2 regions of the Glutamicibacter sp. 0426 genome follow, and region 2 is predicted to be linked to the other one. Evidence: riboswitches for the same ligand, from Rfam matches in the RefSeq annotation. Region 2 holds a riboswitch; the other holds the start of a gene.
What was found. A riboswitch is a leader RNA that binds a small molecule or an ion and turns the genes downstream of it on or off. The one in region 2 is predicted to bind S-adenosylmethionine.
Positions count from the first base shown of each region.

Region 1 (4,506 bases), on a different contig from region 2:
GTGCCATAGGCTTCGAGCACCAGCTCGAAGGCCAGGGCGCTGATCAGGACCCCGGCGCCGAAAGCCATGATGGCGCTGACCCAGACCTTGGGGATCTTCAGCCACCAGGCAGCACCGGACCCCAGCAGCAGGGCGGACCCGGCCACGGTGCCCCAAAGCAAAGCCTGCAACGAAGCGAACATGGCACCCACTATAGCCAGCAATGAGCCGGGTTAGTAGGTGCCATATGAGTTCTGACTGGGACTAACCCTCGTTGGACATGTTATTGAAACGCGAATAGTGGCCCTGGAAGGCCACGGTGATGGTCTTGGTCGGACCTGCACGGTGCTTCGCGATGATCACGTCGGCCTCGCCCGGACGGTTTTCCTTGTCGTACACGTCGTCGCGGTGCAGCAGGATGACCATGTCGGCGTCCTGCTCGATCGAACCCGATTCACGCAGGTCCGAGACCATGGGCCGCTTGTCGGTGCGCTGCTCGGATCCGCGGTTCAGCTGCGACAGCGCGATCAGCGGCACGTCGAGCTCCTTGGCCAGTAGCTTGAGGTTACGCGAGAACTCCGAGACTTCCTGCTGGCGCGATTCCACGCGCTTGCCCGAGCTCATCAGCTGCAGGTAGTCGAGGATGATCATGCGCAGCTCGTTGCGCTGCTTGAGCCGGCGGCACTTGGCGCGGATTTCCATCATGGACATGTTCGGCGAATCGTCGATGAACAGCGGGGCTTCGTTGAGCCGGCCCATGGTCGTGGCGATCTTGGTCCACTGCGCATCTTCCACCGAGCCCTTGCGCAGGTCCTGCAGCTGGATAGACGCTTCGGCCGAGAGCAGGCGCATCGCAATTTCGTTGCGGCCCATTTCCAGGGAGAAGAATACGGTGGCCATGTTGTGCTTGATGGCAGCCGAACGGGCGAAGTCCAGCGCGAAGGTCGACTTGCCGACGGCGGGACGGGCAGCGATGATGATCATCTGGCCGCCCTTCAGGCCCTGGGTCAGCTCGTCGAATTCGTAGAAGCCGGTGGGCACGCCGGTGATGCCGTCGCCCGCGTTGGCCGCGTTCTCGATCTCGTCGACCGTGTCTTCGATGATGTCCGAGAGGCGCACGTAGTCCTCGCTGCTGCGGTTCTCGGCAACCTTGTACACCTCGGCCTGGGCTTCGTTGACGATTGCGTCGACCTCGCCATCCGGCGAGTAGCCCATCTGGACGATGCGCGTACCGGCGTCAACCAGCCGGCGCAGCACTGCGCGTTCGCGCACGATTTCTGCGTAGTACCCGGCATTCGCCGCAGTGGGAACCTGCTGGATGAGGTTGTGCAGGTAGGCAGCGCCACCCACGCGCGAGATTTCGCCGCGCTTGGTCAGCAAGTCGGCTACGGTGACCGCATCGGCTGGCTCGCCGCGGCCGTAGAGGTCAACGATTGCCTCGTAGATGGATTCGTGGGAGGGACGGTAGAAGTCGGTGCCGCGGATGGATTCAACGACGTCGGCAATCGCATCCTTGGAAAGCATCATGCCGCCGAGCACCGACATTTCGGCCTCGATATCCTGTGGCGGCTTGCGCCCTGCGTCGGATTCCCGTCCTTCGTAAACCGGCTCAGCACTCATTGCAGACACTTCCATCCCCTATTGACCCGCTGGGAAAATTCTCCTTGCCCTCATGGCAACGCTTCATCATGTCAGTCGATACGGACATTTAGCTGTAAAGCGCCTGTGGATATTTCTCTCCCGAAGCCAACACTAGGGCTGTTATTAACAGGCGTAAACCTCATTATCCACAGAATATGTGGATAACACACCGCTACCTGTGGACTCCCCTGTTCACAGTCTGGGGAGAACCCTGTGGATTACCCCACTCTACACACCGGTAACACCGATTGACTAGGCTGTTTGCATTTTCACACTTGTGGAAAGAAAGTTAATTCATTGAAGGTCATGCCAACCACATCGAGGTTATCAACACCCACAATCGCCCAGTTTCCGGGGTTTTTGCTCCTTTGTTCACATTTCCCCACACTTCATCCACAGTTTTGTGGATAACACTGTGGATACTGTTAATTCTGCAAAACCCTTAGTCACCACGGATTATTGTTCGCTATCAAGACTCCGAGCCCGAAGTAGTTCACAACCGACAAGAATTTCATCGCTCAGGGCCGTGGATAACTTGATGTCGCCGACGTGGCGTTGCGTGAATTTGAAGCCGTAACTGGGCTCTTGGCGCACTGCCGCCGATTTACCTCCGCAATCAGCTGCAGTGGAAGTGCAATTACACGTCGAACTTGCCCGCAGTGCATGGGCTGCATGTAGTCCAGGGTTGCTGCCGGTGCGCCCGGAGATCAAGAGGCATCGCGCCTAGTTTTCAGATTGGCGCAAGGATAAAGTGATTCCGCAGGCCTCGAAATCAAAAAAGCTTCGGCCAGATCAATACGTTGATCTGGCCGAAGCTTTGGAAGTTCAGAAGGGCTTAGACGAGCTCGGGAACCGGCAGTGAATGGAAGCGCGAATCGTGGAAGATCTGCGGTGAGTGCTTCGAGATGCGGTGCCCGTGCACTTCCATCAAGATCACCCAGTGATCCCCCGCTTCGACCTCGTTGTAAATCGAGGTTTCCAGCCACAGCGTGGACTCGTTAATGAACAGTGCGCCCTGCTCCGAGGAATAGGTGTCGATCCCGCGGAATCGGTCGCCGTTCTTCGACGCGATCTGAGCACACACTCCTTCATTGCGTTCGCTGAGCACCGAAACGCCGATGCGGCCAGCGTTGCGCAGTTTTGGCCACGTATTCGATGATTTCTGCACGGCGAACATCACCAGTGCTGGCTCGAGGGAAACACCCACGGTAAATGACGAAGCCACAATGCCGGTCTTCTCGCCATCCAGTTCTGCACAGAGGGCGGCTACGCCTGACGGATGCTGAGCGAAAACCTTGCGCAGGGTCAACGGGTCAAGTTCAAGATTCAATGACATGGCTCGATTCCTTCGGGTCTTGCCCACCGCGCAGTAGTCCGCACGCCGGAGCTTCTTGCTTCTCGAAGCCGCCAGAGTTGGAGTTCCGCGCCGTGTGCGGTACTTGTTCCAGCACGTTTTTGCGTGGAACCGAATCCTCACCTGGAGCACCCCACTACCGTTGAGAGGGTTGCCGATCAGCAAGCCAGGGCTTATAGCTGATGCTCTTGATTCTGCTTAAAACAATATGGGTGATTACGAAGCAGCGTCAAACAATTCACTTCTTAAATCGAAATACTCCGTCATTCATTCGGTGAACCGCGGTCATTTCTGGTCGCAATCGCTCATTTGTTCGCCACACATCATGTCCTGCTCGCCTTAATGCTGAGGAAGCGGCTTGCAACGGAATCCCTGACCGGTTCGGCCCCCAGTACCTGTTCTGCCGGTTGGCAACGAGCCTCGGCCCGCCCGGACCAATCACGGTCCAGGCGGGCCGGGAAACCTCAGGTACTTCCGCGCTTCAGAGCCGGTGGAAGCTTTCGGCGAGTGCGTACACCGGGGTGTCCAGCCCCTCGTAGCGGGCCTTGAGCTGCAGCCCGAGGTACTTGGAGTAGTGGCGCGACTGGTGCAGGTTGCCGCCGTGGAACCACAGGTTCTTGACCCTGGTCGGCTTCCACATGTTGCGCAGCTCCCCCTCCCACGGTCCGGGATCCTTGGTGGTGCCCGACCCCAGTCCCCAGCACTTGCCCACCTCGTCGGCGACCTCCTGGGATATCAGCTGCGCGGCCCAGCCATTCATGGAGCCGTAACCGGTCGCGTAGACCACCGCATCGGCGGGCAGCTCGGTGCCGTCGGCCAGTACCACGGAATGCTCGGTCAGGTGCGAGACTTCTCCCTTGGCAAGGGCGATGGAACCATCGGCCACCAGCTCCGAGGCGCCGATGTTGATGTAGTAGCCCGAACCGCGGCGCAGGTACTTCAGGAACAGGCCCGAGTCGTCGTCCCCGAAGTCCAGATCGAACCCGGCATCGGTCAGCGACTGGTAGAACTGAGCGTCATCCTCGCGGATCTGGGCGAAGGCCGGCTTGTGGAACTCGGGCAGAACCTTGTACGGGATCGAGGCGAAGATCAAGTCCGCGGTATTGTGGTCGATCGCGTTGGCCAGCGCCTCCTCCGAGTACAGCGGGCCGAGCACGGTCTTCATCAGCGATTCGGAACGCACGATATGGGTGCTGGAGCGCTGCACCATGACCGGCTTCGCTCTGTTGTTCACCAGGTCGGCGCAGATGTCGTGAGCTGAATTGTTCGACCCGATCACCACCACGTTCTTGCCCCGGTAGGCCTCGCCGCCAGGATGGGTCGAAGAGTGGTTCTGCTCGCCGGCGAAGATGTCCTGCCCCGGGTACTGCGGCAGGTTCGGGATGCCTGACATGCCGGTGGCCAGGACCAGATGGGTGGGGCGCAGGGTCAGCGGCTGGCCGCCGCGGATGACGTCGACGATCCAGCCCTCGCCTTCGGAGTCCTTGCGTGCGCCCACCGCCTCAGTCAGGGACCAGTAGTCCAGCTCCATG
Region 1 is NZ_MPBI01000003.1:436,993-441,498, forward strand. Features, by position in the region: gene BKX98_RS10345 (ZIP family metal transporter) at 1-182, opposite strand, end outside; gene dnaB (replicative DNA helicase) at 244-1,599, opposite strand; gene BKX98_RS10355 (flavin reductase family protein) at 2,456-2,956, opposite strand; SAM riboswitch class IV at 3,051-3,168, opposite strand; gene BKX98_RS10360 (NAD(P)-binding domain-containing protein) at 3,456-4,506, opposite strand, start outside.
Region 1: linked by a shared signal. The riboswitch ahead of BKX98_RS10355 (flavin reductase family protein) and the one ahead of BKX98_RS11450 (acyl-CoA dehydrogenase family protein) in region 2 are both predicted to bind S-adenosylmethionine.

Region 2 (15,906 bases):
CAGTTCGAAGCGATCCGCGTCCATGAGCTTGGCCCATGCAGTAGCGAAGTCCTTGACGAACTTCTCCTTGGCGTCGTCCGAGGCGTAAACTTCGGCGAGAGCACGCAGTTCCGAGTTGGAGCCGAAGACCAGGTCCACGCGGCTGCCGGTCCAACGGCCGTCGGTGGTGGTGTAGGTCTGCTCGTCAGCCGACGGGATCCACTCCAGACCGAGTTCCAGCAGGTTCGCGAAGAAGTCGTTGGTCAGAGCGCCCGGGGTGTCGGTGAAGACGCCCTTGTTCGAGCCGTCCCAGTTGTTGCCGATGACACGCAGGCCGCCGAGCAGCACGGTCATCTCCGGAGCCGACAGGCCCAGCAGGTTCGCGCGGTCGATCAGCAGGTACTCGCTAGGCAAGTTCAGGAAACCGGAGTCGTAGTTGCGGAAGCCGTCAGCGACTGGCTCCAGCCAAGCGAACTGCTCCACGTCGGTCTGCTCCTGGGTTGCGTCAACGCGACCCGGGGTGAATGGAACCTCGACTTGCTGTCCGGCTGCCAGGGCAGCCTGCTCAACACCGACGTTGCCGGCCAAGACCACAACATCGGCGAAGGATGCCTTGATCTCGGAGGTGGCGTTGAACTGGTCAACGATTTCCTCGAGCTTGGCGATTACTGGCTTCAGCTGCTCCGGCTGGTTCACTGACCAGGAAACCTGCGGCTCCAGGCGGATGCGGCCGCCGTTTGCGCCGCCGCGCTTATCCGAAGAACGGAAGGTCGCTGCGGCCTTCCACGCGGTGGAGACCAGCTGCTGCACCGAAAGGCCAGCGTCGTTGATCAGGGACTTCAGCTCGGCGATTTCCTTGGCACCCAGGGTGGTTTCTGGAGCAGCCGGCAGCGGATCCTGCCAGAGCAGGTCCTCGGCTGGAACCTCTGGGCCGAAGTAGCGGGACTTCGGGCCCATGTCGCGGTGGGTCAGCTTGAACCAGGCGCGGGCGAAGGCGTCGGCGAACTTGTCCGGGTTCTCCTTGAAGTTCTTGGAGATCGGACCATAAATCGGATCGAAGCGCAGTGCCAGGTCACTGGTCAGCATGCGCGGTTCGCGCTTCTCCAAGGTGTCGAACGCAGGCTGAACTAGGCCGGCTCCGCCGCCGTTGACCGGGCGCCACTGCTTGGCACCTGCTGGCGACTCGAACAGTTCCCACTCGTAAGCGAACAGGATGTGGAAGAACTCGTTGTCCCAACGGGTTGGGTGGTAGGTCCAGGTCACTTCCAGACCGGAGGACACGGTGTCTGCACCCTTGCCGGTGCCGTGGCCGTTCTTCCAACCCAGGCCCTGCATTTCCAGCGGAGCTGCTTCTGGATCCGGACCAATCTTGTCATCGGCGTGGGCGCCGTGGGTCTTGCCGAAGGTATGGCCGCCAGCGATCAGCGCTACGGTCTCTTCGTCATTCATGCCCATGCGGCGGAAGGTTTCGCGGATGTCGATGGCCGAAGCCAGCGGATCCGGGTTGCCGTCTGGACCCTCGGGGTTCACGTAGATCAGGCCCATCTGGACTGCAGCCAGAGGGGCTTCCAGGTCGCGCTTGCCGGTGTAGCGCTCGTTGTCCAGCCACACCTTTTCAGGGCCCCAGTAAACGTCGTCGTCAGCTTCCCAGACGTCCTTGCGGCCGCCGGCGAAGCCGAAGGTCTCGAAGCCCATGTCCTCCAGAGCCACGTTGCCGGCCAGCAGGATCAGGTCGGCCCAGGAGATGGCCTGGCCATACTTCTTCTTTACCGGCCACAGCAGGCGGCGAGCCTTATCCAGCGATACGTTGTCTGGCCACGAGTTCAATGGGGCGAAGCGCTGCTGGCCTGCGCCGCCGCCGCCACGCCCATCGTGGGAGCGGTAGGTGCCGGCGGAGTGCCAAGCCATGCGGATGAAGAACGGACCATAGTGTCCGAAGTCTGCTGGCCACCAGTCGTGGGACTGGGTCATGATCTCGGCCAAGTCGGCCTTCAGGGCCTCCATGTCCAGTGCGTTGAACGCCTCGATGTAATCGAAGTCCTCATCCAACGGGTTCGATACCTGCTGGTTCTTAGCAAGGATCTTCAGGTTCAGCTTGTTCGGCCACCATTCGGTATTGGCGTTGCCCTGGGTTGGGTGAACTCGACCCGCGCCAACTACTGGGCACTGACCTGCGGTCGTCTCAGACATGTGCTCTTCCTTCCGGATTTTTTAGGGGATTGTGCGGTTCATGTCCGCCACGCGGGAACGAGTCCTGCGTGATGGCAAATCTAGGGGGTTACTACGACATCTTTCTGCGCATTCGCGGCCTGGCAATCAGGGCAGGTGCCCCAGTAGATCACTTCGGCCTCGTCGATGCTGAAGCCGTGATCGTTGGACGCATGCAGGCACGGGGCGCCGCCGACAGCGCAGTCGACGTCCGCCAGCTTGCCGCACTGGCGGCACACCACATGGTGGTGATTGTCGCCAACGCGGGCTTCGTAGCGGGCGATATGGCCCTGCGGCTGTATCTGCCGGATGACTCCCAGCTTCGTGAAAAGCTTCAGCGAATCGTAGACAGCTTGGTGCGACACATTGGGGTGCCCTTCGCGAACGGCCGAAATGATGGTTTCGGTATCCGCGTGCGGGTGCGCAGTGACAGCGGACAGTACCGCAACGCGGGGTTGCGTAACCCGCATCGATGCCGCCTTCAGCACCTGCTCGATCCCTGCCTTTGATGTCATGTAACCAGCATGCCCGCTTATTTTGAATGAGTCAAGATAAGTTCGAATGTATTACAGGTTACAAGTTGGTGAGTGGCAACAATGCGCCGAAAGAGCTTCTGTGCAGTAAGTATGCCTTTTGAGGCATGCCTTGGCGGAGGGGAATCGAAGCTGAGGTGATTGTTGAATTCCGGATATTCGAGACGAATAAACGAAGTGGAGAATGGTTCATTCCGATTTCGGAGGTAATTCGGGGCGGGGAAGGATTTAGCGGAAGCGGAAACCGGAAATCCGAGTGAGGCGAGGAAGCTCACACGGATCGCGGCACCAGCGAAAACATCTTGATCCAGTGCGTATCCAACGTTGAAAATGGCGTGAAATCAAGGATCTGATTTGACCCTCGGTGAGATGTCGACAATGCTGGAAAAGGCCCATTTTGGATTTATCGTGTCAATTCCGTGCTAAATCGGGTCACTTCGCAGGAACATTTCGCGGGCTATTTGCGCAGAATAGCTGTTTCTTTCAGGCAGTTCTGACGCGAGATTTAGAGACAACGGACCGACACCCGAAAAGCAATTCGCAATCAATCACACTGCATGGCGATCGTTGACTCGAGAAACGATGGCTGGGCAGATTCCGTCTGGAACTTCTCCACGGGATCTCACCAGTGAAGGAAGAACGCAATGAAGCAGACGGATCAATCAATCGTAGACCTCGTCGAGGAACTGCATTCAGTTCGCCACAGGCGACCTAAGAAGTACTCCCTTTCCGGTACGGATTATTGGGTATTCGGAATCGCCGGCGTTATCGCGCTGGCATTCATCATTTGGGGTTTCTCCACCCCGTCGGGGCTGGGCAAGGCCTCCAGCGCAGCCTTGGACTGGGTTATCACCAACACTGGTTGGCTTTTTGTCATCGCCGCCGCATTATTCGCGGTCTTCGCTATTGTCGTAGCAGCGAAGAATTTCGGGCGCATCCCGCTGGGCAAGGACGGTGAATCGCCACAGTTCTCCACGGTTTCGTGGATCTCGATGATGTTTGCCACCGGCATGGGCATCGGACTGGTCTTCTACGGGGTCGGCGAACCTCTGTACTTCTACATGTCGCCTCCTCCGGGAACCGTGGAAGGCTCCACCAACGAGGCACTGAGCACCGCTATGGGCACCACGCTCTTCCACTGGACGCTGTTCCCATGGGCCATGTACGCGATTGTCGGCTTGGGCATGGCCTACGGCAGCTTCCGGCTGGGACGCCCGCAGCTGTTCTCCGCCATGTTCAGCTCGCTCTTCGGCGACCGCGCCATCCACGGCTGGGGCGGCCGCACGATTAACATCCTGGCTATCATCGCCACGCTCTTCGGCTCGGCCTGTTCGCTGGGCCTTGGCGCATTGCAGATTGGCGGCGGCATCCAGGCCACCGGGATGATGGAGAAAGTCGGTTCCGGCGTTCTGGTGGTCATCATCGCGATTTTGACTGCCTTGTTCGTTGCTTCCGCTGTTTCCGGCATTGAGCGCGGCATCCAGTGGCTGTCCAACACCAACATGGTGCTGGCAGTGATCATCGCGTTGATCGTATTCATTGGCGGTCCAACGCTGTTCATCCTTAATGTCATCCCCAACGCCATTGGCTCCTTCATTGGCGACTTGCCGGAGATGGCTTCGCGCACGGCGGCTGGCGATGTTGCAATGTCTGATTGGCTGTCCTCGTGGACCGTCTTCTACTGGGCCTGGTGGATCTCCTGGAGCCCATTCGTCGGCCTGTTCATCGCCCGCATCTCCCGCGGCCGCACGATTCGCCAGTTCGTTACCGGCGTGCTGCTGGTGCCATCGACTGTCACCTTGATCTGGTTCTCGATCTTCGGTGGCGGCGCAATCGGCATTCAGGAACGTGCCGAACGCGCCGGGGAAACCGGGGAAAAGCTGGCCAATATCGTCGATGGCGCCCCAGACATCAACTTCGATCTGATCCTCTTCGACATGCTCGGCCGCCTGCCGCTGGCAGGCTGGGTGGCTACCGTGCTGATGGTCGTCACCGTGCTGCTGATTGCGATCTTCTTCGTGACCGGCGCAGACTCGGCCTCGATCGTGATGGGTGCGCTCAGCGAACGCGGCGCCGAAGAGCCAACCAAGAAGGCGGTGATCTTCTGGGGCGTGGCCACCGGTGCTGTTGCCGCGGTGATGCTGCTGGCTGGCGGTGATCATCCGGCGGAGGCATTGAACGGCCTGAAGAACATCACCATTGTTTCGGCGCTGCCGTTCGTCATCGTGATGCTGCTGCTCTGCGTGGCGTTGTGGAAGGACTTGAGCAACGATCCGCTGGTGCTGGGCGACAAGGTGGCCCGCAAGGTGCTTGAGCATTCCGTGGGCCAGGCGATTGACCGCCATGAGGGCAGCCAGTTCAGCTTGATGACCACCGAAATTCCTTTGGTCAGTGCCGATGGCAAGGAGGCTGAAGTGAAGATCTTCGCCACCGAAGCCACCGAGGCCACCATTGACCCGGTGGAGGACGGCAAGAAAACTGAGGGCGACGGCGAGAGCCCGAAGCCAACTGCCGGGGAGTAATTACCGGCAAAGCAAGTGAAGCTTCTTCCCGATTCCGGGAAGAAGCTTCACTTTATTCAACCTCTGGAGGCTTGGCCTGGCTGATTAGCCGCGAGCGCGGCAGATCGCGTTGATCTCCGGGATGCACGGCTCATTCTGCAGACTTGTCGTGTCGCCGAGCGTGGTGCCCTCGAACAGCTGGGTGAGCAGGCGGCGCATGATCTTGCCAGAACGCGTCTTGGGCACATCTGGAACCAGGACGATTTCACGCGGCTTGGCAATCGGGCCGATCTGGACCGCGACGGTCTCGCGAAGCTCGGCGATGAATTCGGCCTGCCGGGCAGCGAGATCCGCATCAGGCGACTCGGCGATCAGGGTCTTGTCCAGCGGCACCACGAAGGCGGTAGCAGCGTGTCCGGTCTTGGGATCCGGGGTGGGGCAGACGCCGGCTTCCACCACACCGGGGTTGGTGACCAGCGCCGACTCGATCTCGATGGTGGACAGCCGATGGCCGGAAATGTTGATCACGTCATCGGTGCGGCCCAGGATGTAGATGTCGCCGTCCTCATCGAAGCGGGCACCGTCACCGGCCAGGAACCAGCCTTGCTCGACGTATTGTTCCCAGTAGCTGGTGTAGTAGCGTGCCGGATTGCCCCAAACGGTACGGGCCATCGACGGGCCGGTGCGGGTAATGACAATATTTCCCTGCTCGTTGGCCGGCATGCTGCGGCCATTGGCGCCAACGATGTCCACCGAAATGCCCGGCAGCGGACGTGCGGCGCAACCCGGCTTGAAGTGCTCATCCGTAGGCAATGGGGAAAGCACTGTCGCGCCGGACTCCGACTGCCACCAGGTATCGACCATGGGCAGGCCCGCCGCGGTGTCGCGGCCAATCTGCTGGCGGAACCATTTCCACGCCTCGGGGTTGACCGCTTCGCCCACGGTGCCGCCGATCTTCACCGACGACAGGTCGTATTCTGCCGGGATGCCGTCGGGGAACCAGCCCATCAGCGAGCGGACCAAGGTGGGAGCGGTGTAGTAGCTGGTGACCTTGTAGCGTTCGATGACCTCGAAGTGCCGGCCCGGATGCGGGGCGTTGGGCACGCCCTCGTAGATGACCTGGGTGACGCCGTTAGCCAGTGGACCGTAGATCTCGTAGGTGTGGGCGGTGACCCAGGCCAGGTCAGCGGTGCACCAGTGCACATCGTGCTCGCGCTGGGACTCGTCTGGATTGGCGAACAGCATGTTGTAGCTGGTGGCCGCCTGCGTCAGGTAGCCGCCGGTGGTGTGCACCAGGCCCTTGGGCTGGCCGGTGGTCCCCGAGGTGTACATGATGAACAGCGGCGTCTCGGAGTCGAAGAACTCCGGGGTGTGCTCGGTGGACTGGGTATCAACCACCTCATGCCACCAGACGTCGCGGCCCTCGGTCCACGGGATCTCATCTCCGGTTCGGCGGATCACCAGCACCTTTTCGATTTCGTTCTCGCCGGCAACTGCCGCATCGGCGTTGTCCTTGACCGGGACCGAGGTGCCGCGGCGGAACTGGCCGTCGGTGGTGACCAGCACCTTCGCCTTGGTGTCTTCCACGCGGAACTTCAGCGCTTCGGCAGAGAACCCGCCGAAGACCAGCGAGTGGATGGCGCCGATGCGGGCGCATGCCAAGGTGATGACGATGGTTTCAATGAGCACCGGCAGGTAGATGACCACGCGGTCGCCCTTCACCACGCCCAGGGATTCCAAGGCATTGGCAGCTTGGGAAACCCGCTCATGCAGATTCTTGTAGGTGACTGCAACGCGGTCGCCGGGTTCGCCTTCGAAGTACAGCGCAACCTTCTCGCCGCGTCCTGCGGCGACGTGGCGGTCGGCGCAGTTCACTGCCGCGTTCAGCTTGCCGCCGAGATACCAGGAAATTTCCGGGCCGCGCTGCGCCTGGGGGTCAGCCGGAATGATGCGGCTGGTGGTGTGCCACGGGGTGTCCCAATCCAAAAGGTGCGCCGCTTCGTCCCAGAATTCCTGGCGTGCCGCCTCTGATTCAGGTGCTGAGGTTGTTGCCAATTCGGTGGTCATTGCAAACTTTCTTTGGTGGGGGAAGGGATAGCGTTGCCAGCCGGTGCTAGCTAGTCCGGGGCTAGGTCCAGCGTTTGATCGCCCAGCGTTCGGCTATCGATAGCAGGGCATCGGTGATTTTTCCGAAGACGGCCAGCAGCACGATGGTCATGATCAGGCGGTCCAGGCGGCCATTGTTCTGCGAATCGGTGAGCAGGAAGCCCAAGCCCATCGACGCTCCGAGCAGTTCAGCCGCGACTAGGAAGAGCCACGCTTGGGCCAGTGCCAAGCGCAGTCCGGAGAAGATGGAAGGGACTACCGCGGGCAGCTGGACTGTGCGCAGCAGCTTCAGTCCCTTCAAGCCGAAGGAGCGAGCGGCCTCGATCAGGTGGGCATCGACATGGCGCAATGCCAAGGCGACGGTGGTGAAGACCGGGAAGAACGCGCCGATGATCACGAGCGTGACCTTGGAATCTTCGCCCATTTTCATCCAGAGCACCAGCAACGGAACCCAAGCCAGCGAAGGGACGGCGCGCAGGGCGCTGATGCTCAGGCCCAGAAACGCATCTGCCAATTTGGACAGGCCGACGAAGGCGCCCAGCGCCAGGCCGAGCAGGGAACCAAAGGCGAAGCCGAGCAGAACACGCTGGGTGGAAATGCCGATATGCTTGCCAAGATCGCCATCTTCGAGGAGCTCAAAGGCGGCGGCAACGACCGAGCCTGGAGTCGGCAGCGTCCACGGAGCAACGGTGCCGCTCACCGTGACGAATTGCCAGACAGCCAGGGTGGCCAGCGGCAGGATCAGCGCAAGCAGCCATTTGGGTGCTCGCAGGATCGTTGCGGCGATGCCTGCCTTGTGCTTGGCAGGTGTCGGATTTTCCCGGGTATCAGCTACGTTTGCGGTGCTCATCGCTGTTTACTCTCCGGAGATCTTCGTAGCATCTGCCTTGAGGGCAAACTGGTCGTCAACGAGGGTTGCCAGTGCTTCATCTACGGATTCCTGCTTGGAAACATCGCCGCTGGCCACCAGGGTGGGGCCAATGTTGCTCAGCACTCCGGTGAATTTGGCGTCGGGAACCGCCGGAACGTCCAGATTGGAGCGTTCCTCGATCACGGTCTTGGCAACTTCTGGTTCGAGCCCTGCAACGTCGGCCAGAATCTCAGCGGTTTCCCCAGGGTTCTCGGCAGCCCAGCCGCGAGCCTTCTCATAGGCGTCGACCACGAGCTGGGCCAGTTCGGGGCTCTGCTCGATGAAATCTTCGCGGGCGTTCAGCGCACCGTAGGTGTTGAAGTCCAGGTTCCGGTAAACCAGCTGCGCGCCGTCTTCTTCGGCGGCGGCCATGATTGGATCCAGGCCGCTCCAGGCATCGACCGAACCGTTGACCAGCGCGGTGCGGCCATCGGCATGCTGCAGGTTCTGCAGCTTGATGTCATCTTCGCTCAGTCCCGCGGTGTCCAGAGCCTGGAGCAGGAAGAAGTAGGGATCGGTGCCCTTGGTGGCGGCCACGGTCTTGCCTGCCAGGTCTTCAACGGACTCGATCTTTGAATCCTTGTCCACTACCAGGGCTGCCCATTCCGGCTGGGAGTACAGGGCGACGGTCTTGATTGGTGCACCGTTGGAACGGTTCAGCAGCGCTGCGGAACCGGCGGTGGAACCGACATCAATAGCACCGGCGCGAAGCGCCTCATTGGCCTTGTTGGAACCTGCGGACTGGATCCACTCGACGTCAACGCCCTGTTCCTTGGCGGCCGCATCCAGCCATCCCTTTTCCTTGAGCACCAGGCTCAGCGGGTTGTACGTGGCAAAGTCGATGGACAAGGTCTGATCACCGGAGTCGGCCGTAGCGTTTTCGCCAGCGCAGCCGGTCAGGGCAACTGCGCCCATGAGCAAAGCGGCGGCGGACAGTGCGGTGCGGCGGGAGAAGCGGTTCAAGAGCATGGAGAATCCTAGAATTATGCGTGCAAGCGGATGGACGATAGGGCAAAGAGCAAGGATCGCCGAGGATCCAATGCGTTCCCTGGATTAATGGTTGGTTGGGTCGACGCCGAGCAGGCGCAGCAGGTGCAGGCGATCGGCAATGAACTTCTCGTCCGTGTGCCGGCGCGGTTTCCCGGCGGAGATCGCTAGGTCTTCGATGACACCAACCGCGCCGTTCCCGGTGCTGCGTCCCAAGACGATAACGCGGTCAGCCAAGGTCAAAGCCTCGTCCACGTCATGGGTCACCATGAGTACCGTGGTGGGGAATGATGCGTGAATTGAGAGCAGCAAATCCTGCATCTTCAGGCGGGTCAGGGCATCGAGCGCGCCGAAGGGCTCATCGAGAAGCAATACGCCCGGGCGGCGGGCCAGCGCGCGAGCCAGCGAAACACGCTGGGCCATGCCTCCGGAAATCTCCCGCGGGCGCAGGCTGGCTGCATGGCTCAGCCCGGTCAGCTCGATCAGCTCATCAATCAGCGCGTCGCCAGAGGTCTTCTCGGTTCCTGGGGCCAGACCCAGCGCAATGTTCTCGCGCACCGATCGCCACGGCAGCAGCCGTGGTTCCTGGAAAGCAACGGCGCATAGCTCGTTGATGCCGTTGACCTCGTGGGTGCCTGTGCGGATGTCACCGGTGGAGGGGTGGTCCAACCCGGAGACCGAACGCAGCAGCGTGGATTTTCCGCAGCCGCTGGCTCCTAGGATCGCGAGGACTTGGCCGGCTGGAATGTGCAAGTTGATGTCGGCCAGCACGGTGCGGCTTTCCTTCTTTGTGGTGAAGGTCCGCGACACGTTGCTGAATTGGACGTCCAGTGCGGTTGAGGTGGTTGAAGTTGCCTCGGGCGCTGCAATGGTAAGAGCCATATCAATCTCCATCGGTCCTGGCGGTAGCACCGGCCTGCGGAGGTGGAGCTCCGAAGGTGGTTGCTGCGGCGTCAAAGAGCCAGATCTCTCGGCCGCTCGGGATGGTTACCCTTCTATTACAGCGAGTCGAACGATTTGGACGCAAATCTTGCGTAACATGAAAAAATCTTCGACAACTGCGTCACATTGCCCAGAAATTTCGTTATTTATTTTACCTAGGTCCGGTTCGATCGACTGCAAGCCAATCCGTGCAACTCATCTTCGATGGGACGGCGATTAGGCTGTGGGATTTGAGCATAGGCCCTTCCAAATCTGAGGCGAAATATGACTTCGCGGCTTGGAAGCGCCGGATTATTACCGTTACAAATGAATCACGACCCATCCAGAGCGGCTGAGAGATCTGGCTCCACGACGCCGCAGCAACCACCCGAAGAGCGGGACGGTGCTACCGCCAGGACCGATGGAAAGAATTGAGAACCCTTATGCCTATTGGCGAATCACCGAATGCCCCAGGGCTGGACTTCAACCAGCTCAGCGATCCTTCGCAAGCCAGCGCTCTGGAACTGGACGAGTTCGAGGAGCAGCTGCCCACCCGGCAGCTGCTGAAGATCACTCCCGGCCCCGGCGCGGATGAGCAGTACGACCGACTGGCCGAAATCTTCCGCCCGGTCTTCGCCCAGATCGCCGCGACCGCCAAGGACCGCGACCTGAACCGCGTGCTTCCCTTCGAGCAGGTAGGCCTGCTGAACCGCGAGCGCTTCGGCGCACTGCGCCTTCCCGTGGCCGACGGCGGCTACGGTGCGCGGCTGGTGGATGTCTTCCGCCTGCTCATCGAGCTCTCCGAGGCCGACTCCCATGTAGGCCAGCTGTGGCGCGCGCATATCGCCTTCGTCGAGAACGTCTTGGCACTGGAAGACGAGGCGCTGCGCAAGAAGTGGGTGGCCCGCATCGCCGCCGGGCAGATCATCGGCAACGCCTACACCGAGCGCGGCGGCAACGCCCTGGGCACCTTGAATACGAAGGCCAGCTTCGTGGACGGGCGCTGGGTAGTCGACGGCGAGAAGTACTACTGCACCGGCACCATCTTTGCCGACTGGACCACTGTTGCGGTGGCCCACCCTGAGCTTGCCGGACGCCAGATCGCGGTGGTGTCCACCCAGCGCAGCGGCGTCAAGATCCTCGATGACTGGGACGGATTCGGCCAGGGCCTGACCGGAACCGGCACCACCGAATTCCATCAGGTCCCGGTGGACTGCTTCATGCCGCAGCAGCGCAACGACTCCGAAGCGGCGATCTTCCAGCTGGTGCTCATGTCCGTGCAGGCAGGCATCGCCCGCGCCGCGCTGAACGACCTGCGCAGCGCCGTGCAGGCACGCACCCGCATCTTCACCACCGGAACCGGGGTGCCGGTGTACCAGGAACCCCAGGTCCTGCAGCTGGTGGGCGAGGTGTCCGCGGAGTCCTTCGCCGCTGACTCGGTGGTGATCGGCGCGGTGCTCGAAGTCGAGGCGGCCCTGGGCGATCCGGGACTGAACGACGAGGAACGCTATGCGGTCTGCGAGCTGGCCGCCAACCGTGCCCAAACCGTGGTGCAGCCGCTGGCCATCGGGGTGACCAGCAAGCTCTTCGACGGGCTGGGTGCCTCGTCCACCAGAAGCGGCTGCAACCTTGACCGGCACTGGCGCAATGCGCGCACCATCGCCACGCACAACCCGGCGATCTACAAGGCGCGCATCGTCGGGGACTACGAGATCAACGGAGTCCAGCCGCAGCGGCTGTCCGTCACCGGCGAAGATTCGACCCAGCGGGCCTGAGCGCCCGCGACGCAAACCAGATACTTTCCATGAACATCGACCTAATGGGGGCAAAGACATGAGCGAGAACAAGCGCGAGATCCTATTCAACGCATTCGACATGAACTGCGTGGTGCACCAGTCGCCGGGCCTGTGGCGCCACCCGCAGGACAAAGCCGCCGACTACAAGACCATCGGCTACTGGACCCACCTGGCCAAGGTGCTGGAAGAGGGCAAGTTCGACGGGTTGTTCCTGGCCGATGTGCTGGGCACCTACGACGTGTTCAACGACAGCAACGAGTCCCCGCTGCGCACCGGCGCCCAGGCCCCGGTCAACGACCCGTTCATGCTGGTCTCCGCGATGGCAGCGGTCACCGAGAACCTGGGCTTCGGTGTCACCGCCGGCACCGCCTACGAGCACCCGTACCCGTTCGCCCGCCGCCTGGCCACCCTGGACCACCTGACCAACGGCCGCGTGGGCTGGAACGTGGTCACCGGCTACCTGCCCTCCGCCGCGCGCAACATGGGCCAGGACGACCAGATGGAGCACGACGAGCGCTACAACCACGCGGACGAGTACCTTGAGGTCGTCTACAAGCTGCTCGAAGGCTCCTGGGAGGAGGACGCGGTGCAGGCCGACAAGGCCAGCGGCATCTACACCGACCCTGCCAAGGTGCACCCGATCGAGCACGAGGGCAAGTACTTCAAGGTGCCCGGCATCGCCATCACCGAACCGAGCACCCAGCGTACCCCGGTGATCTACCAGGCCGGCGCCTCCTCGCGCGGCATGAAGTTCGCCGCGGAAAACGCGGAAGCGGTCTTCGTGACCAGCCCTACCCGCGAAATGCTCAAGGCCACCGTTACCAAGATCCGCGACGCGGCGCAGGCCGCTGGCCGCGACCGCCACGACATCAAGATCTTCGCGATGCAGACCATCATCACCGGCGAGGACTCGGCCGCCGCGCAGGCGAAGTTCGAGGACTACAAGTCCTACGCCGACATCGAGGGCGCCCAGGTGCTGATCTCCGGATGGATGGGCGTTGACCTGTCCACGTACGGCCCGGACGACGTCATCGGAGCCAACGTGAAGTCCAACGCCATCCAGTCCACGGTCGAAACCTTCCAGAAGGCCAGCGGCGACGAGGGCAAGCCGTGGACCATCCGCCAGCTGGCCGAATGGGTGGGCGTGGGCGGCTTCGGCCCGATCACCGTCGGATCCGGCGCCGAGGTCGCCGAGAAGCTCATCGACTGGGTGGACTACACCGACGTGGACGGCTTCAACCTGGCCTACGCAATCACCCCGGGCACCTTCGAGGACGTCGTGAAGTACGTGGTTCCCGAGCTGCAAGCGCGCGGCGCATACAAGACCGAGTACGCCAAGGGCTCGCTGCGCAACAAGCTGTTCGGCGAGGGGGACCGCGTGAAGGGCACCCACCGCGCAGCCCAGTACAAGGTCGCCAACCGGCTGGCCGCCCAGGCCTGAGCGGCTGGCCAGCTCGCGCAATAGGCGGCGGCCTGCGGCAACTTCGCAAGAATGTTGCCGCAGGCCGCCGTTTTTCTGCACGCCTACTCGGTTGGCTCCAGCACCATGGCCGAACCGCCGCCGCGCCTGGTGGGCTCGGCCGCCGCGGTGAGCGTGCCATCGGCTGCGATTTCCACCGCTTCAACGGCACCGATTTCAGCCTGCGGGGTGAAGGAATCGCCAGCAGGCGTGAGCTTGTGGCCAAAGGCCTCAAGCGCAGGGCCATAGGATTCGATGAACTCGGGTTCGGCGGTGACCGCGGCCGTATTGCGCTGAGATGCCCGCGGCGCGGCGATGGCTTCGCTGATGCTCATGCCCAAGTCGATGCGGTTCACCAGGGTCTGCAGCACCGTGGTGATGATGGTTGAACCGCCCGGGGAACCGATGGCCAGCACCGGTTCGCCCTCCTGCAGGACAATGGTGGGCGCCATCGAGGAGCGCGGGCGCTTGCCAGGCTCGATACGGTTCGGATCCTGCGGATCGTAGACCGTGGAGAAATCGGTCAGCTCATTGTTCAGCAGGAATCCGCGGCCGGGAACCACCATGCCCGAGCCGCCGGTCTGCTCGATGGTCAACGTGTAGGAAACGACGTTGCCCCAGCGATCCACCACCGACAGGTGGGTGGTGGAGATGTTTTCCGTGTCCCGCTCTTCAACCGGCTCGCTGGTGGCAGCAGGGCACTGGCCATCATGGTTCTCGATATCGCCCGGAGCGACCGGCTTGGCCGCGGCCTGGTCCGGATTGATGGCGCACGCCCGATCCGCACCGAACAGCTTATCGGTCAGGGTCTGGGTCGGAACATCGGCGAAAGCCGGGTCGCCGACGAACTTGCCGCGATCAGCGTAGGCAAGAGCAGTTGCCTCGAAATAATGGTGCAACGCATCGGCTTCGTCCATGGCCGCCACGTCGAACTGGCCCAGGATGTTCAGCGATTCGCCGATGGTGGTTCCTCCGCTGGAAGATGGAGCCATGCCGAAGACATCGTAGCCCCGGTAATCCACTTGCGTGGGTTCCTGCTCAACCACTTTGTAGCCGGCCAGATCGGCGGTGGACAACTGCCCCGCGGGAACCGGGAGGGTGGTGTCTTCGCTCTTTGGCGGTGCCTGCACCGTGTGGGCGATCTCGGCGGCCAAGTCGCCTGCATAGAACCCGTCGAGGCCTTGCTTGGCCAGCATCCGGTAGGTGTCCGCCAGATCCGGATTCTTGAAGATGGTCCCGACTTGGGGAGCATCCCCGCCGGGCAAGAACAATTCGCTCGTGGCAGGGAACGCGGCGAACCGTTCCTTGTTGTCCAAGGTCTGCTCGCGGAACGTCTCATCAATGGCAAAGCCGCGGGAAGCGATTTTGGTTGCCGGCCGCAGGACCTGCTTCAGGTTCTGCGAACCCCAATTGTCCAGGGCGCGTTGCCATGTGGCCAAGGTTCCGGGCACGCCGACTGCCACGCCGCTGGTAACCAGTTCCGGGGTGAAGTTGTACGGTTCGCCGGTTTCAGGATCGATGAATGCATCTTTGGCAATGCCTGCCGGGGCGGTTTCGCGACCATCGATCGTGCTGACCTTTCCCGATTGCGCATCGTAGTAGAGGAAGTATCCGCCACCGCCAATGCCGGCGCTGTAGGGTTCGGTGACGCCGAGTGCCGCCGCGGTGGCCACGGCCGCATCCACGGCGTTGCCTCCCTTGCGCAGGACTTCGATGCCGGCGGCGGTGGCCTCCGGGTCCACCGAAGACACCGCGCCTCCGGTTCCAATGGCAGTCGGGACTTTTTCGGTGTGGCGTGGATCCGCGCTCGCCGGGACAGCCGAGAAAGCTCCCAGGCCCAAGGCGATGGCTGCAGCGCAGGCAACTGGCCTCAAACGTGCTCGTGGCATACTTTGATCTCCTCTTCAGGTGGGGATGAAGTATGCGCAAATTTACGGGAGCGGAACCTCCCAGCGAGCTTGTGACACGCAGCACAATCTATCTGGGCGTTAAATTGCACCCTTGTCGCGCGAATATTCGCGGTTGAGAAGCTTAAATGCTGCAGGGCAGGCACCGCGGCAGCGACTGCCGCGAGTGCCTGCCCGCTGGACCCTCGATGATCGGTGCTACTTGTCCAGGTTGTCCTTGATGACCTTGCCCAAGGACGCTGGAGCGCGGCCGATCAGCTTGGCCAGGTCACCGGTGCTAACCTCCAGTGCTCCTTCGCGAATGCGCACGTCGGTATCGACGAGGATGTGCGCGAAGGGTCCTGGGACTCCGGCATCAGCGTAGATCTTTTCCAGCTGCTCGGGATCCACTTCCTGGTAGGCGACGTCCTGGCCAGCGGCGGCGCCGACAGCGCCAGCAAGCTGGTTGAGGGTGAATGGCTTGTCGCTGCCCAACTCGTAGATCTTGCCGTTCTGCTCTTCATCGGACAGCAGCACCGCGGCGGCTGCCTCCGCGAAATCGGCCCGGGCGGCAGCGCTGATCTTGCCCTCGCCCGCGGCACCGAGGATTACGCCGCTAT
Region 2 is NZ_MPBI01000004.1:70,291-86,196, forward strand. Features, by position in the region: gene katG (catalase/peroxidase HPI) at 1-2,169, opposite strand, end outside; gene BKX98_RS11420 (Fur family transcriptional regulator) at 2,250-2,702, opposite strand; gene BKX98_RS11425 (BCCT family transporter) at 3,365-5,242, shown strand; gene acs (acetate--CoA ligase) at 5,327-7,288, opposite strand; gene BKX98_RS11435 (ABC transporter permease) at 7,350-8,177, opposite strand; gene BKX98_RS11440 (aliphatic sulfonate ABC transporter substrate-binding protein) at 8,184-9,206, opposite strand; gene BKX98_RS11445 (ABC transporter ATP-binding protein) at 9,291-10,106, opposite strand; SAM riboswitch class I at 10,112-10,214, opposite strand; SAM riboswitch class I at 10,482-10,573, shown strand; gene BKX98_RS11450 (acyl-CoA dehydrogenase family protein) at 10,589-11,920, shown strand; gene BKX98_RS11455 (LLM class flavin-dependent oxidoreductase) at 11,979-13,382, shown strand; gene ggt (gamma-glutamyltransferase) at 13,466-15,289, opposite strand; gene BKX98_RS11465 (SDR family oxidoreductase) at 15,506-15,906, opposite strand, start outside.